4 regions of the Sphingobium limneticum genome follow, and region 1 is predicted to be linked to each of the others. Evidence: riboswitches for the same ligand, from Rfam matches in the RefSeq annotation. Region 1 holds a riboswitch; each other region holds the start of a gene.
The links. Region 1 has a riboswitch for cobalamin ahead of cobW (cobalamin biosynthesis protein CobW). Riboswitches for the same ligand answer to the same signal wherever they lie in the genome.
Positions count from the first base shown of each region.

Region 2: another riboswitch for cobalamin. It lies ahead of F4U95_RS00960 (TonB-dependent receptor); the one in region 1 lies ahead of cobW (cobalamin biosynthesis protein CobW).
Region 3: another riboswitch for cobalamin. It lies ahead of F4U95_RS10205 (TonB-dependent receptor plug domain-containing protein); the one in region 1 lies ahead of cobW (cobalamin biosynthesis protein CobW).
Region 4: another riboswitch for cobalamin. It lies ahead of F4U95_RS17635 (TonB-dependent receptor plug domain-containing protein); the one in region 1 lies ahead of cobW (cobalamin biosynthesis protein CobW).

Region 1 covers NZ_VYQA01000017.1:85,729-89,939, reverse strand. The annotation lists gene cobN (cobaltochelatase subunit CobN) at 1-1,414, opposite strand, end outside; gene cobW (cobalamin biosynthesis protein CobW) at 1,414-2,448, opposite strand; cobalamin riboswitch at 2,632-2,881, opposite strand; gene F4U95_RS19255 (histidine phosphatase family protein) at 2,946-3,512, opposite strand; gene F4U95_RS19250 (CbtB domain-containing protein) at 3,711-3,938, shown strand; gene F4U95_RS19245 (CbtA family protein) at 3,948-4,211, shown strand, end outside.
Region 2 covers NZ_VYQA01000001.1:255,560-259,770, reverse strand. The annotation lists gene F4U95_RS00970 (FecR family protein) at 83-1,024, opposite strand; gene F4U95_RS00965 (RNA polymerase sigma factor) at 1,106-1,678, opposite strand; cobalamin riboswitch at 2,092-2,341, shown strand; gene F4U95_RS00960 (TonB-dependent receptor) at 2,522-4,211, shown strand, end outside.
Region 3 covers NZ_VYQA01000006.1:180,880-185,090, reverse strand. The annotation lists gene fdhF (formate dehydrogenase subunit alpha) at 1-840, shown strand, start outside; gene F4U95_RS10215 (formate dehydrogenase subunit delta) at 849-1,154, shown strand; gene fdhD (formate dehydrogenase accessory sulfurtransferase FdhD) at 1,186-1,989, shown strand; cobalamin riboswitch at 2,052-2,265, shown strand; gene F4U95_RS10205 (TonB-dependent receptor plug domain-containing protein) at 2,436-4,211, shown strand, end outside.
Region 4 covers NZ_VYQA01000014.1:115,220-119,430, forward strand. The annotation lists gene F4U95_RS17625 (TetR/AcrR family transcriptional regulator) at 1-120, shown strand, start outside; gene F4U95_RS17630 (cobyrinic acid a,c-diamide synthase CobB) at 120-1,418, shown strand; cobalamin riboswitch at 1,431-1,619, shown strand; gene F4U95_RS17635 (TonB-dependent receptor plug domain-containing protein) at 1,773-3,725, shown strand; gene F4U95_RS17640 (hypothetical protein) at 3,752-4,211, shown strand, end outside.

The DNA of each region.
Region 1 (4,211 bases):
TGGCGGCGAAGGCGATGCGATAATCGGCGAGCGGCAGGGCAACCTCGCCGGGACGATCCAATGAAGACAGGTCGTTGGTGACGCCGCCGGTCAGCAGTTCCATAAGCCCGGCGCCGGTCCTGGGCGCGTTGCCGATATCATAGCCCGCTGCCGCCAGCCCGGCGAGGATCGCGGCGGCGCTGGCCGGCGTGTCGAGGCCCACGCCATTGCCGATCCGCCCGTCGCGATTGGGATAATTGGCCAGCACCAGCGCCACGCGCCGTTCGCTTGCTGGCGTACGGCGCAGCCGTGCCCAATGGGCGGCAAGATCGGCGACGAAGGCGACGCGATCGGGCGCCACGCGCGGGACGATGATGCCGCATTGGGTCAGCGCGTCGAACCGCTCTGCCGCCTTGAACGCGACGGCGCGGGTGAAGATGCGGCCGTCCACTTCGGGCAGCACGACATTCATGGCCAGGTCGCGGGGGCCAAGGCCACGGGCGGCATCCTGCCATTCGCCCTGTTCGACGCCGGCGAATGCCAGCTGGAGAATGGGGCAGTCGGCCCGTTCCAATATGCTGGCCGTGCGCGGTTCGGATGAGGTGGAGGCGGCAAAGCTCGTGGCGTTGAGGATCACGTCCGGCCTGATGTCGGCCAGTACGCCTTTCAGCCAGTCCATCGCGAAAGGCTCGCGCAAGGCCCGGACATGGATCGGCGCGACGTTGAAACCGCGCGCCTCCAGCGCCGCGATCATCGCATCCACCGCGTCCAGCGTGCCGGCCACCATCAGCGCGCGGTAGAAGATCAGACAGGCGACGGGCGCGCTTTGCCTCCAGCGCGCGCGCAGGTCGGACAGGGCAGGGCGATCGACGCCGGAGAGATAGAGGCCTGCGTCGGCGACCGGCACCGGATCGTCGGGCGTGCCGGCATCGCGTCCTATCGTGCGCGCCGCCGTGCGCAGGAAGCTCAGCGCATTGGCCATCCCGCCCTGCCGCAGATAGTCGCGCAGCCGGTCGATCAATGCGGCCGGCACGGTCGAAGCCCGGTCGAGCGCGGGGTCATCCTCCCGCCCGTCGGCGATCGCGGCGAAGGCGATGTTTCGCTCCCGTGCCACCTGCGCGATCTCGTCTATTCCATAGGGCCAGTAGCTTTTGCCGCCGAGCAGGATGACGCAGACGAATTTCGCCTGGGCGATTACCTTTTCGACATAGAGGTCGACCGAATAGGGGTGGCGCAGCTGGAGCAGATTGGCGAGGCGCACGCTGGGCGCCCCGCACATCGGATCTTCATCTGTCAGGCGCGCCGCCGCCTTGGCGAAACAGGCCAGTTCGCTGTCCGCTACCGTCAGGATCACGATATCGCCCGGCGACTGGTCGAGGTCGATCGCCTCCTGGCCATTGGATATCGTGCCGGGCGTGGCGGACAGAAGGTGCATCAGCCGATGACCGGCTTGAGCGCACCCTCAATTGCGGCGCGATCCAGCCCCTTCTGGCCGATCACGACCAACTGGGTGCGACGGGCTTCCTCCGCCTTCCAGGCGCGGTCGAAATAATGCTGGATGCGCGGGCCGACTGCCTGCACCACCAGCCGCGACGGCTTGCCGGCCACCGACACCATGCCCTTGACGCGCAAAATGTCGTGGGCGGCGATCGTGGCGTTCAGCCCCGTGACCAGCGCATCGACATCGGCGACATCGCCGCCCGACAGGATGAAGCTGTCGAAATCATCATGATCATGCTCCTCCATCCCGTCGATATGCGACGGGCGGGCGTCCAGATCATCTTCGGCCGCCGCGCTCAGGCCCAGCAGCGCGGCCGGATCGATGGCCCCCTGCGCGCTGTGGATGATCGCCACGCCGGGGCGGGTTTCCGCCTTCACCTGCGCCTCTACCGTCGCCAGCGTGGCGGCGTCGACCAGATCGGTCTTGTTCAGCACCACCATGTCGGCGCAGATCAGCTGTTCCTCGAACAATTCCTCCAGCGGGCTGTCATGGTCCAGATTGGGGTCCGCCGCGCGCGCCGCCGCCAGTGCCACTTCGTCCGCGGCAAAGCGTCCGGCGGCTACCGCGTCGGCGTCGATCAACGCGATCACCCCGTCCACCGTGGCGCGGGTGCGGATGTCGGGCCATTGGAATGCCTTCACCAGCGGCTTGGGCAGGGCCAGGCCGCTGGTTTCGATGATGATATGTTCGGGCGGATTGGGCCGATCGAGCAGCTTCTGCATGGTCGGCAGGAAATCGTCGGCCACGGTGCAGCAGATGCAGCCATTGGCCAGTTCTACGATGTCGTCTTCCGGGCAGGCCTCGTCATTGCAGCCCTTCACCAGTTCGCCATCGACGCCGACATCACCAAATTCGTTGATGATCAGCGCCAGCCGGCGCCCCTTGGCATTTTGCAGCAGATGGCGGATCAGCGTGGTCTTGCCCGCGCCCAGAAATCCGGTGATGACGGTGGTCGGCACTTTGCTCATGATCTTATCCCTTATCGCGCGTCTAAAAAACGCAGGGACTTAACCGTTCGCGAACGGTCGATGCACAGGATCGGCCGGGCACCCATGTCAGGGCAGCCGGCCTCGCGCATCGTGCGGCCCCTGCCGCTTCGTTCGTCGCTCAGACGGGTTGGACCGTGCCCCGGCCATCCCCTGGACCAAAGCAAGAGCGACCAGACGCCGGCAGGTCTCCTGGCTCATGGGTCATCGCTTGATACACGGCCTTCCCAGGCCTCGCATGTTGCAGCGTCCGGCCCAGTGGCTGCGGCACGGGGCGCCTTGCCCCGTCGCATCTGTGTATCGCGCTCGCCACTTACAGTTGCAGGGACAGCCTCGGATTAGGGCCGCGTGTCGCCGCCCGCACCGCGTTCCCATTTTAAGCCTCTTGCGAGGCACCGGCGCGATCTATTCACCCATATGTCGCAAGACGCATGGGCGGATATGCGGATAGAGGCGGCAATGAAGGTCCGCAACTCTTTTCAGCCCGGCTCCAGCGACTGGAGCCGCCAGCGACCGTTGAAGGACAGGGTGGTGCGCGACAGAGGCGCGATGTCGATGGACAGGCTGGCGCGCAGCGGCATGGCGAGCGCATGGGCGATCGCGGCACGGATCGGCATCGGATGGGTCAGGGCACAGATGGACGCACCAGTCGCGGCGAGGGCATCGAGCCAGCCACCGACCCGCAACTGACAGGCGTGCAGGCTTTCGCCATCCGGGCCGCCTCGCGCCGGATCGGCCAGCCATTGTGCCAGCGCTTCGGGTTCCTCTGTCGCGATCGTCGCAAAGTCGTGCCCGGCCCATCGGCCGTGATCGATGTCGCGCAATGCCGGCTGGGGCAGGGGCGTGACGCCCATGGCCTGCGCCGTTTCGATCGCCGACAAGGTGGGGCTCGATTGTACCGCGTCCCGGAAACGAACCGGCAGGACCAGCGCAGCGGCATCGCGCTGGCCGCCCTCGTCCAGCGCCTCATCAATGGCAGGAAAGCCGCCCTGTCGGCTGGCGCGCGTCGGCCCGGCGCAAAGCAGCAGCAACGATGTCGTCAGCATGGCCTCCAGCAGATGATTGACGGCGTCCCTACGCTCAGCCTAAAGCACGGGTCGTTCAGAAAGAAGAAGCCGGTGCAATTCCGGCGCGGTCGCGCCACTGTTATCGCCGTCCATAGCCGACGTCGAGAGCCAGACCTTCCTTCCGAACCGCGACATTATTTTCCGGGGACGCGCAATCCCGTGCAGGAGTATCAGGCCATGGCGAACACCGCCGCTCTGTTCGACGATCCGTTCATCCCCGTTCGCGGCGATGCCACCATCCCGGTTGCGGATATCGCGCCCTGGGCCGTGCTGGGCACGCTGATCGCGCTCATCTTCCTCTATTTCGTCAGCACCGAACAGGGTGCCTTTGCGCTGTTCGACGGCATGTATGTGCATGAATATGTGCATGACGGCCGCCATCTCCTCGGCTTTCCCTGTCACTGACGCCCGGCCGTGACCCGTACATTATTGTGGCGCGGGATGCTGGCCGGCATCCTGGCGGCGCTGCTCGCCACGCTGGTCGCGCGCGTGATCGCCGAACCGCAGATCGACCTCGCCATCGGCTATGAGGCGTCGCATGCCGCGCACCATGCGCCGGCCGCAGCCGAAGAGCCGGAACTGGTCAGCCGCGATACGCAGAAGGGCGCCGGGCTGTTCACGGCGCTGGCCCTCTATGGCGCGGCGGTCGGCGGCATCTTCTCGCTGGTCTTCGCCTAT
Region 2 (4,211 bases), on a different contig from region 1:
TGCGTTTGCGACTGTTTGGAAATGCGCCCTTTGCCGTGCCGCATCGAAAATGCGCTCTTTCGCGCATTTTACGAACGGTGTCTTATCGCGCCAGGCGATAGCCGTTGGGGGTGGTCGTGACCTGTGCGTTCAGGCTGAGCGATACGGCTTTCAGAAACTGGTCGGGGCGTGACAGGTCGAAGCGGCCGCCGATTTTTTCCTGCGCGAGTGCGGCGTCGACGACGATGATTTTCCGCGGAAGGTAGCGATTGAAATCTGCCGCTGCGTCGGCGACCGATTGATCGATGAAGATGATCTCACCCGCGCGCCAGGCCATGAGCGAGGCGACTTGTTCGCTGCTGTGGGTTTCGACCCGATGCATGCCGTCGCCTTCGACGATGATCGACTGGTTGGGCTTCAACGCCTCGGCGTCTGCGGTGTCGCGCAGGGGCATGGCGGGGCCGTCCACCAGGGTTACTTTCACCCGGTCGTCCGTAACGCGGGCATCGAACAGGCCGGGTGTGAGCGACAGCGATCCCGCATCCGCGTGAAAGATGGCGCTGTCGCGGCCGCGCAGGTCGAGCGCCACTTCACCGCGCTCCAGGCGCAGCGCCCGCTGCTTTTTCGAGAACTGCCATGACAAGGACGTGTCGGTGTTGAGGTAGGCGATGCTGCCGTCCGGCAGGTTGACGCGCCGGGTTTCGCCCACGCCCGTCGTTGCATTGTCCCAGGCATAGGCGCGCTGCGCGACGAAGCCGGATCCGATGACGGCGAGCGGCACGCCGACAGCGGCGATCCGGAGCCATTGACGACGGGTGAACGCGGGCGCTTCATCCGTGCGCGGGTGAAGCGCTGCCGGGGATGCGGTGGCGATCCGCTCCCAATTGGCAACGACGCGCGCGTAAGCGACGGCGCGAGCCGGATCGCCGCGTCGCCATTTTTCGAAATCATCTGCATGTGCCGTGCCCGCCTCCAGCGCAGCGAACCATCGCGACGCTTCGGCAATGAGGGCGTCCTGACCCAGCGGATCCTTAGAAATCGTCATCTGTCGTTCGTTATATTCGCCAATCGGGCCAATCCATGAGGGGGATCAATCCCTTCCTTCTATCTAACAGGCGCTTGCCGGTCAGAGAAGCATCTTCTCCTGCGACTGTTCCGATACGTCGTCCATGGCCGGTTCGTAAGGGGTGAGGGCATGGGTCAACAGTTGGACGGCGCGGGCCAGACGCTTTTCGAATGTGGAGATACTGATGCCCAGATCGTCGGCTATGGCGCGCGGACTTTCTTCGCCGAAACGGCGACGGACAAGGGCGATGCGACAGCGGTCGGGGAGTGCGGCGATCGCCTGATGCACGCGGGCCATTTGCGTGCGGGCGGCGACGATGCGGAAACTGTCAGGCATGTCGTCGGCGACATCGGTTATGGCTGGAGCAGGCATGGGTTGCATGGTGACGACACGGGCCTGTCGGATACGGTCGATAGAATGGCTGTAGATCATGCGCATCACATAGCCGGGCGGATTGGCGATGGCGGTCCAGCCGTCGAGCGTGAACAGCTTGGCATAGACTTCCTGCACGATGTCGCCCGCTTCGTCTTCGTCACGCACGGTGCGGCGCGCATAGGCGATATAGGCGCTTTCGTGCGGCAGGACTTCGTCCACGAACCAGCGGTCAATAGGGCGAACATGAAGCGCAGTCACGACTGTGAACTCGGAATATCATGGGAGGGCGGCTGGTGAGTAGGTCGATAAAATGTAAGTTTTGCGACATCCCAGAGAGATTATTCCGCTTGCGATATCAGGCGTCGGCCTGTCCTGCCCCGATCCGATGCGCCTTAAATCCGCCGGATTGACGCGCCGCCCGCCCGTCCTTTGGCGGTAAGGACGATGCTCCGCAGGGATGGCGGTATCGTCATCCATGTGACCTCGATCAACGACGACTCCCGCTGCTGGCACCGAATATGTCATCGACGGCGGAACCGTACCGACGGCGTTATGAGGGAGGCAATATTATAGAAGCCGATCAGTCCGCTGAAGAACAATGCGGAAGTCTCTTGCGCCGGCAACATGAGAATCATAGATGGGTGTGTCGATGCGGCGCCTTTGGGAGCCGAGGAGACAAAGATCGCGTCGGTTCCCCGGAAACGGGGATTAAAATGGGAACATGGTGAGGATGGTGCGAGCCGTCCAAATCCAGGGCTGTCCCTGCAACTGTAAGTGGCGAGCGCGATATACATGAGCAGACGGCATTGCGACCGATCTGCCAGCCACTGGGCCGGACGCTAAATCATGCGAGGCCTGGGAAGGCCGTATATCAAGCGATGACCCATGAGCCAGGAGACCTGCCGGCGTCTGGTCGCTCTTGCCTTGGTCCAGGGGATGGCCGCGGCACGGTAACTCCGTCTGAGCGACGAACGAGCGGCTGGGGCCGCATCGGACGCTGTGTGTCGGCCGCCCCTGGCGTCCGGCCGATGCCGGCTGCCGACCGTTCGTGAACGGCACGCCCCCGCCCGATTGTCGTGCGATGCCGAACGGGGGTTGAATATGTTGAAATGTGCACCGGCTGCGATTGCGGCCTTCTCTCTTGTTGCGCCTGGCGCTTTTGCCCAACCGTCTGCCGAAGACACGGACGAGGCGGCCATCATCGTCACCGGCGTCGTCGATCCGCTGCGCCTCAACCAGAAAAATGACGGGGCGAGCCGGCTTGGCCTTACCGCGCTGGAAATGCCGGCCAGTGTCGAAACGCTGGATGGCGACGCCATTCGCCTGCGCGGCGACCTTACCATTCAGGATGCTGCCGCGCGCGCGACGGGCATCGTCAACACGTCGGGCGTGTTCGGTTTCGGCCTCTCTGCGCGGGGCTTTACCGGGCAGAATTCGGTCATGACCCTGTATGACGGCATGCGCATGTACAATAATACGCTGACCTTCCCCGCCGATCCGTGGATGGCGCAAAGCGTGGAGATTTTGCGCGGCCCGGCTTCAGTCCTTTATGGCGAAGGCGCGATCGGTGGCGCGGTCAACGTCGTGCGCAAGCAGCCGTCGGACAATATGCAGGTCAGCGGGCGCGTAGGCGTGTCGTCCTATGACAGCTTCAATATCGGGGTCGGCGCAGGCGGCCCGGTTACGGACGGTGTCGCTTTCCGCGCGGATGCCAGCGTTCGCCGGTCCGAAGGGTGGATGACGCGGGGCGACGCCGATGCAGTGGCGCTGGCCGGCGCTATCCGGCTGAAGCCCGCCGCGAATCTGAGCATCACTCTGTCCCATGACTATAGCGAACAAAATCCCCGCACCTGGTTTGGCGTGCCGCTCGTCAATGGCGCGCTTGATCGCTCGATCAGGAAGAACAACTATAATGTCGCCGATGCCCGGCTGCGCTTCCGCGACAATTGGAGCCAGGCGAAAATGGAGTGGCAACCGTCGGACGCATTGACCATCCGGAGCATATTCTATCATTTGTGGGCGAACAAATATTGGAAAAATGCCGAAACCGTCACCTATGTGCCGGCGACGGCCAGCAATGCCGCGCAGGTCCGCCAATCCAGTTTCCTGGAACTGTACCATATACAAAAACAGACCGGCAACCGTACCAGTGCGACGTTGAACCATGGCGTCGGCGGACTGGACAATAGTCTGGTGATCGGCTTCGACGTCAATCGCATCAGTTACAAGAATGTCAGTAACAGCGGCAATAATGCAACGCGCTTGGTCGATGCCGCCAATCCCGATCCGGGGCTGTTCCTTCATCAGCCTGGCGCACCGACCAAGCCGCGCTACACCAATCGCATCCGCCAATATGCGCTGTTTGCCGAGGATCGACTGAAGTTCAGCGAGCAATTCTCGCTGGTGGGGGGCCTGCGCTACGATCGGCCGGAAATTACCAAGACCGACTATGTGAACGCGGCCAACAACTTCGTCGCCACCCCCGATGCGGTGACATGGCGCATGGGCGCGGTCTATAATCCGGTGCCGTCGCTGGCGCTCTATGGCCAATATGCCACGGCGGCCGATCCGGTCGGCGCGCTGGTGTCCACCAGCATGGCGCAAAGCGATTTCGACCTGTCGACCGGCCGGCAATATGAGGCAGGGATAAAGCATATCTTCTGGGGGTCGCGCGGGCAGTGGACCTTGGCCGCCTATGATATCGTCAAGCGCAAGCTGCTGACATCCGACCCGTTGATTCCCACTATTCAGGTACAGGTGGGCCAGCAAAGCTCACGCGGCGTGGAGGCTT
Region 3 (4,211 bases), on a different contig from region 1:
CTGTTCCTGAACGAAACCGCCAATTATGCGCATATCTTCCTGCCCGGATCGACCTTTCTGGAGAAGGACGGCACCTTCACCAATGCCGAACGGCGCATCCAGCGCGTGCGCAAGGTGATGGCGCCGCTCAATGGCTACGCCGATTGGGAGATCGTGCAATTGGTGGCGAATGCCATGGGGCTGGCTTGGACCTACGACCATCCCGCGCAGATCATGGATGAGATTGCGGCGCTCACCCCAACCTTTGCCGGCGTGCATTATGACCGGCTGGAGGCGGAAGGATCGCTGCAATGGCCGGCCAATGACGCCGCGCCGGACGGAACGCCGACCATGCATATCGACGGCTTCGTGCGGGGGAAGGGCAAATTCGTCGTCACCGACTATGTGCCGACCGACGAGAAGACCGGGCCGCGCTTCCCGCTGTTGCTGACGACCGGGCGCATATTGTCCCACTATAATGTCGGGGCGCAGACCCGGCGTACGGCCAATACCGCCTGGCATCCCGAGGACCGGCTGGAGATCCATCCGAGCGACGCCGACAATCGCGGCCTGAAGGATGGCGACTGGGTGACGCTGCGCAGCCGGGCGGGGGAGACGACCTTGCGCGCGCTGATTACCGAGCGGGTCGCGCCGGGGGTGGTCTATACGACCTTCCATCATCCCGAGACGCAGGCCAATGTCATCACCACCGACTATTCGGACTGGGCCACCAATTGCCCCGAATATAAGGTGACGGCGGTGCAGGTGATGGCGTCCAACGGGCCGAGCGACTGGCAGCAGGATTATGCGGAGCAGGCCCGGACCAGCCGCCGCATCGCCCCGCTGGAAGCGGCGGAATAGGCGGGCATATGAGCGACGATACGCATGTCATGTCCACCACGGACAGGCTGGTCTATATGGCGCACCAGATCGCCCGCAACATGGCAATGATGGGCGAAGCGAAGGCGACGGAAGCGCTGGCCGAACATCTGACCCGCTTCTGGGATCCGCGGATGAAGGCGCAGATCGTCGCCATCGCGCAGGATCAGCCCGAACGGCTTTCGCCGACGGTAGCCGCCGCGGTGGCCCGAATGGCGCAGGGCCGGCCGGCGCCCGATGTCGATGCGGCGCAGTTCAATGCCGTGGATGAGGCCGGCCATTGCGACGCCGGTTGAGCGGCGGCCCGTCCACCGCTAGGCCGTGATCATGGATGATGCCGCCGCCAGCCCCCTGACATTCGATCGCCTGACCCCCGACGGCGCAACGCGGGCGGTCGAGCGGCCATTGGCGCAAGAAGTGCCGGTAGCGATCGAATATAATGGCGCGGGCTATGCGGTGTTGATGGCGACGCCGAGCGATATCGGCGATCTGGTGCAGGGGTTCAGCCTGGCCGAGCGGCTGGTGAGCCGGGACGATGCACTGCTGGACGTGGATGTGCATGATACAGGCGCGGGGATCGTCGCCCGCGCGACATTGCCGCCGCATCGCACCGATGGATTGCTGGATCGGGTGCGGCATCGCGCGTCCGATTCCTCCTGCGGCATGTGCGGGATCGAGAATCTGGAGCAGGCGATCCGGCCTTTGCCGCGCGTGACGACGACGTCGCGGGCGGATCGGGATGCCATCTTTCGCGCACTAGAGGATTTGCGCGATCATCAGCCACTCAACGCCGCGACCGGTGCGGCCCATGCGGCGGCCTGGGTCGGGGCGGACGGCGCGATCCGGCTGGCGCGGGAGGATGTCGGGCGGCATAATGCGTTCGATAAGCTGATCGGTGCGATGGCGCGGATGGAGGCGGACTGGGACGGCGGCTTTGCGCTGCTGTCGTCGCGCTGTTCCTATGAACTGGTGGAGAAGGCGGTGCTGGCCGATTGCCCCCTACTGGTCACCATATCTGCCCCAACCCGGCTGGCGGCGGAGCGGGCCGAGGCGGCGGGATTGTCGCTGGTCGTGTTGGCGCGGTCCGACGCCCTGTTGCTGCGGGGCCACAGCGACATCCGCCAAACATAGGACCGCTTGGCAGCGTCCCGGCTTTCCCTTATGGCGCGCGGTGTGGGGGAGGCATGTCTTTCCTGCAACATGATCGCGCCGGTGCCCGGAAACGGGTTAATCGGGAATGTGGTGCGGGCGTCACAAGCGCCTTAATCCACGGCTGTCCCTGCAACTGTGAGCGGATAGCGCGATGCACTGGCCCCCAAAAAAGGGCAGCCACTGGAGCAATCCGGGAAGGCGTGCATCGTGCCGTGACCCGCGAGCCAGGAGACCGGCCGGCGCTTGGTCGCTCTTGCTTTGGTCCAGGGGATGGTCGGGGCACGGTGGTTTTCCGTCGAGCGACGCCATGCGGCCGGGGCCGCATCGGGCTGCGGACGGGATATGGCGTCATCCCCCCAAAGGCCCGACCGCTTTCGGGCGGACGCCCCTGCCGACGTCGCACCGACGCTTTAGGGGCAATGACAATGTTGAAATATGGACTTTCGCTGGTGGCTCTGGTTGCTGCCAATCCGGCCTTTGCGCAGGCGGACGACGATATCGTCGTGACCGCCGCGGGCATCGAACAGTCGCGCGATGAGGTCGGTCAGGCGATCACGGTCATCGACGCGGACACGATCAAAACGCGGCAGGCGATCGACGTGGTGGACCTGCTGGCGACGACGCCGGGCGTGCGTTTCAACCGCAACGGCACCGTCGGCGCGCAGACCGGCGTGTCGCTGCGCGGTGCGGAAACGACGCAGACGCTGGTGCTGATCGACGGGGTGAAGGTGAACGACCCCAGCGGCATTGGCGACGGCTATGATTTCGGCCCGCTGCTGACCGGCAATATCCGCCGGATCGAGGTGCTGCGCGGTTCCAACTCGGTGGTGCATGGCAGCCAGGCGATCGGCGGCGTGGTCAATATCATGACCGGCGTGCCGGCCGAAGGCTTCGGCGCCAACGCTTCGGCCGAATATGGCTATAGCGACACGTTCAGTGCGAAGGCCGACATATCCGGTACCGCCGGTATCGCGTCGGGCGGCGTGGGCGCTGCCTATTTCCGCACCGATGGCATTTCGTCGGCCGCCAACGGCACAGAGCGCGACGGCAGCGAGAATATCGCCGCCAATGCACGATTGAAGCTGGCCTTTTCGGACAGCCTGAGCCTCGACCTGCGCGGCTATTATATCCATGCCGATCTGGACGTAGATGGCTTCCCGGCGCCGGCCTATATATTGGCCGATACGCCCGAAGTCGCCATTACCGACCAATATGTCGGCTATGCCGGCATCAACCTTGCGCTGCTGGACGGCAAGCTGACCAATCGGGCGGCCGTCACCTGGATGCGCAACGATCGCGACTATTATTCGGCGCGCGGCGCGGATGTCGATTATGGCTATAGCGGCACCAACCTGCGCTTCGAATATGAAGGCGTCTATGCCCCGGTCGATCAGGCCAAGCTGGTCTTCGGTTACGAGCATGAGCGGCCGGACTATGATTATTACGACGCCTTCAGCACGACGAGCGCGAAGATCAACATCGACAGCGTCTATGCGCTGGCGATCGTGAAGCCCTTCACGGGCCTGGCCGTCACCGGCGGCCTGCGTCATGACGATCATAGCCAGTTCGGCGGCGCGACCACCTTTGGCGCCAACGCCAATTATTCGCCCAATGGCGGCGCGACAAATGTACGGCTGAGCTATGGCGAGGGGTTCAAGGCGCCGTCGCTCTATCAGTTGTACGACACGTTTAGCGGCAACAGGGCGCTGACCCCGGAACGGTCGAAAAGCTATGATGTCGGCTTCGACCAGCGGCTGGATGGTGGCCGCGCGGTGTTGTCGGTCACGGCGTTCCAGCGCGATACCCGCAACCAGATCAATTATGACGTCTCGCTTCCGCCCTTTGGTGGCTACGCCAATCTGGACCGCACCCGCGCCAAGGGCGTGGAAGCATCGATCGCCTTGAAGCCGGTGGACGCGCTGACCGTGACGGGCAGCTACTCCTATGTAGATGCGCGCGACCGGTCGGTCGGATCGGCCACCTATGGTAATCGTCTGGCCCGCCGCGCCGCCAATGCGGTGAGCGTGTCGGCCGACTATGTCTGGCCCTTCGGCCTGTCGACCGGCGCGACCGTCACGATGGTCGGCGACAGTTTCGACAATGCGGCGAACACGCGCCGTCTGGATGGCTATGCGCTGGCCGGCATCAGGGCCTCCTTCCCCGTGGGCGAGCATCTGGAAGTCTATGGTCGCGTCGACAAT
Region 4 (4,211 bases), on a different contig from region 1:
GGTTTTGCCACTGGCCCGCAGGGCGGCGATATCGCTCGACTGGTGGAGATCGACGCCGCCGTGGATGCCAGCCTGATCGCGCTGGTCCAGGGTTTTGCCGCATCGAGCGACGATCTGTGATGCTTGGAAAAGGGCTGATCATCGGCGCCCCTGCGTCGGGCGCCGGCAAGACGATGGTGACGATCGGCCTGCAACGGGCCTTTGCCGATCGCGGCCTCGCCGTGCACGGCGCCAAATGCGGGCCGGACTATATCGATCCGGCCTTTCACGCGGCCGCGACCGGGCGGCCCTCGATCAATCTGGACGGGTTCGCCATGGCGCCGGCCATGCTGCGCGGGCTGGCCGCACATGTCGCATCCACTGTCCAACTCGTTGTCGCAGAAGGGGCGATGGGCCTTTATGACGGCGCACGGGCGGAAGGTCGGTCAGGCGCCTCCGCCGATGTCGCGCACCTGCTGGACTGGCCGATGCTGCTGGTCGTCGATGCCCGCGCCGCAGCGCAGACGGTGGCAGCGGTGGCGCATGGCTGCGCGACCTTTCCGGGCGCGCCCGCCATTGCCGGCGTGATCGCCAACCGGGTGGCCAGCCCCCGCCATCGCCGCATGATAGAGGATGGCTTTGCCCGCATCGGCCTGCCCCTGCTGGGCGCGATTTCAACCGATGAGGGGCTGGCCATGCCGTCGCGCCATCTGGGTCTGGTGCAGGCGGGCGAAACGGATGAACTGGAAGCGGGGATCGCGGCGATCGCGCAGCGCGTAGCGGCGCAATGCGATCTGGATGCGATCCATGCCGCGGCCGGAGCGACGGCGGATTTTCCGGCACTCAATCCGGGCATCCATCCGCCGGGGCAACGGATCGCCATCGCCCGCGATGCGGCTTTCAGCTTCTTCTACCCCCATATGGCGCATTGGTGGCGATCGGCCGGGGCGGAGCTGCACTTCTTCTCTCCGCTGGCGGACGAAGCGCCGCCGGCCGATTGCGATGCCTGCTGGCTGCCGGGCGGCTATCCCGAACTCCATGCCGGGCGGATCGCGGCCAATCACCATTTCCTGACGGGCCTTCGCACCTTCGCGCAAAATCGACCGGTTCATGGCGAGTGCGGCGGTTACATGGTGCTGGGCCGCACGCTGGAAGATGGGGATGGCGCGGTGCATGCCATGGCGGGCCTGCTGCCGATGGACAGTAGTTTCGCACAGCGGCGCAGGACATTGGGCTATCGCCGAGCCCGGTTGCGCCAGAATAGCAGCTTCGCTCCTGCCGGACAGCCATTGCTGGGCCATGAATTTCATTATGCGACGATCACCGCCAGCGAAGGCGAAGCGCTGGCCGACATGGCCGATGCGGAGGGACAACCACTTGCGCCCGCCGGCCATCGGGCGGGCCATGTGACGGGCGGCTTCTTCCACTTGATCGCCTGATCCAACTCCATTACGGCGGCCCTTGCGTCAGGTTCCCCGCAAGGGGATCAAAAGGGAACGGGGTTCAAGACCCCGGCTGCCCCTGCAACTGTGAGCGGCGAGCCATCGAGGCACAGGCCATTGGGATCATGATCCCGAGAAGGCGCTTCGAAACGGCATGGACCCGCAAGCCAGGAGACCTGCCTGTCGCGGTCGTTCTTCGTCCGGACAGGGTGTGCCGGTCGAACGAGGATATCCTCGCGCAACGACAAGCTGACCGTGCGGATTCGCGCGGCGGTGAAGTCGTGCGCATTGGCGTTCGGCATCGCTGTCGCGCCGCGCCCGCCCGGTCCTGTCAAAGACTGGGGGATTATCATGCACTGGATTTCAAAAAGCGGACTTTTCATTCTGGCGGGCCTGTCCATCCCCGGCTTCTCGACGCCGGCCATGGCCGAGGATGCGAGCGAGGTGATCGTCACGGCGCTGCGCCAGCCGCAGGCGATCGAGCAGGTGGCCTCGAGCATCACCGTGCTCGACAAGGCGGCGATCGACGCCGCGCAGGCTCTCACCGTATCGGACCTGCTGATCCGCACGCCCGGCATCAGCTTCACCCGCAATGGCGGCTATGGCACGGCGACGTCGATCCGTATCCGCGGTGCGGAGGCCGATCAGACCGTGCTGGTGATCGATGGCGTCAAGCTGGCCGATCCGTCCTCGACCGGCGGCGGCTATAATTTCGCGACGCTGATGACCGGCGATATCGACCGGATCGAGATTTTGCGCGGGCCGCAGTCGATTCTGTGGGGCAGCCAGGCGATCGGCGGCGTCGTCAATGTCGTGACGGCGCGCGCGCAGCGGCCGATCGAAGGCAGCTTCGATATCGATGCGGGATCGCGCGACACCGTCAGCGCCCGCGCCGCGCTGGGCGGTCGGCAGGGGGCGCTCGATTGGCAGGTCGCAGGCAGCCGCTTTACGACGCAGGGGATTTCCGCGATCAGCCCGCGCTATGGCGCCAAGGAGAAGGACGGCTATAGCAACAGCACGCTCAATGGCCGGCTGGGCGTTGCACTGGCGCCGGGTGTGTCGGTCGATATGCGGGGCTATTATGCCAAGGGCCGTACCGATATCGACAGCGCCGGGACCGTGCCCGACAGTCCGGAATATTCGCAGACCGAGGAGTGGATCGGCTATGCGGGCCTGAATGCCGACCTGTTCGGCGGGGCACTGCACAACCGTCTGTCCTTCAGCCGTAGCGAAACGATACGCGACAATATCAATCCGTCGCGCAAGCAGCGCCCGCTCAGCTTCGCGGCCAAGGGCGAAACCAACCGCTACGAATATCAGGGCGTGCTGACGATCGGGCAGGGATGGACGGCGACTTTCGGCGCGGAACGCGAAGAGCAGCGGATGCGCACCGCATCGCCCCCCAACAGCCTGGCCTCCTACGCGACCATCCGTGGATCGGCCGATATCGACAGCCTTTATGCGCAACTCAATGTCGAACCGCTGGCCGGGCTGACCCTTAATGGTGGGGTGCGCTACGACCATCATTCGACCTTCGGCGGCAATACCGTCTTCGGCGCAGGCGCGGCCTGGGCGCTGGCCAAGGACAGCACGATTCTGCGCGCGAGCTATGGTGAGGGGTTCAAGGCGCCGACGCTTTATCAACTCTATAGCGACTATGGGAATATGGCGCTGGTGCCGGAAAAGTCGCACGGCTGGGATGCGGGTATCGAACAGCATCTGTTCGACCATGGCTTGATCCTGTCGGCCACCTGGTTCGACCGCAGCACCGATAATCTCATCACCTATAATGGTTGCCCGACGACCAACCGGCCGCCGCTTTGCTATGCGCCCGGCACGACCATGCCGCGCTTGGGCTATTACGCCAATGTCCAGCGCAGCGAGGCGCACGGGCTGGAACTGGCCGGGGTCGCGCATGTCGGTCGATTGACGCTGGACGGCAATTATAGCTGGGTATCGGCGGAGGATCGCTCGCCCGGCCTCAACTATGGCAACCAGTTGGCGCGGCGTCCGCGTCATGCGGCCAATGGCACGCTGCGCTATGACTGGACCTTCGGCCTGAGCACGGCGGTCGCAGTCCGTTGGTCGGGTAAGGCGCTGGATGCGGCGCGGACGAGCGCGACCGTGGCGCCGTTCGTGAACGATGCCTATACGCTGGTCGACCTGCGCGCCGAAATGCCGGTGCTGGACAAGCTGACGCTGTTTGGTCGGGTCGAAAATCTGTTCGACGACTATTATGAGACGGCGCGTCGCTATGGTCAGTTGGGGCGCAGCATCCATGCCGGCCTGAGGGCACGGTTTTGATATCCTATGAACGGGAGTGCATGACTATGGATAGCCTGTCCCCTGCCACCGCCCGCCATCTGTGGGTGGGACTGATGACGGTGGCCAGCACCGTGACGACACTGGTGCTGGCCTGCGCCACGCCCTTTCCCGCGCTCGCCGCCATCGCTGCGCTGTATGTTCGGCGACAGGAAGGCATCATCCTGATGCTCGCCGCCTGGGCGGTGTCGCAGGGGGTGGGATATTGCCTGCTTGGCTATCAGATGACCGCCGAGAACGCCTTCTGGGCCGTAACCATGGCGCTGGCCGCGATCGCGGCGGTGATGTGCGCGGGTTGGGTGGCCGGTCGATCGGCTGGAGCACATCCTGCGCTCCGGCTGGCGGCCGCCTATGGCGTGGCATTCGTCGCGTTCAAGCTTGTCGTTCTGGGCGGGGCCGTGCTGCTTAATTCCGGTTGGGCGGCGTTCGCGCCGGACATATTGGCGCGGCAGTTCGTCCGCTACGCCA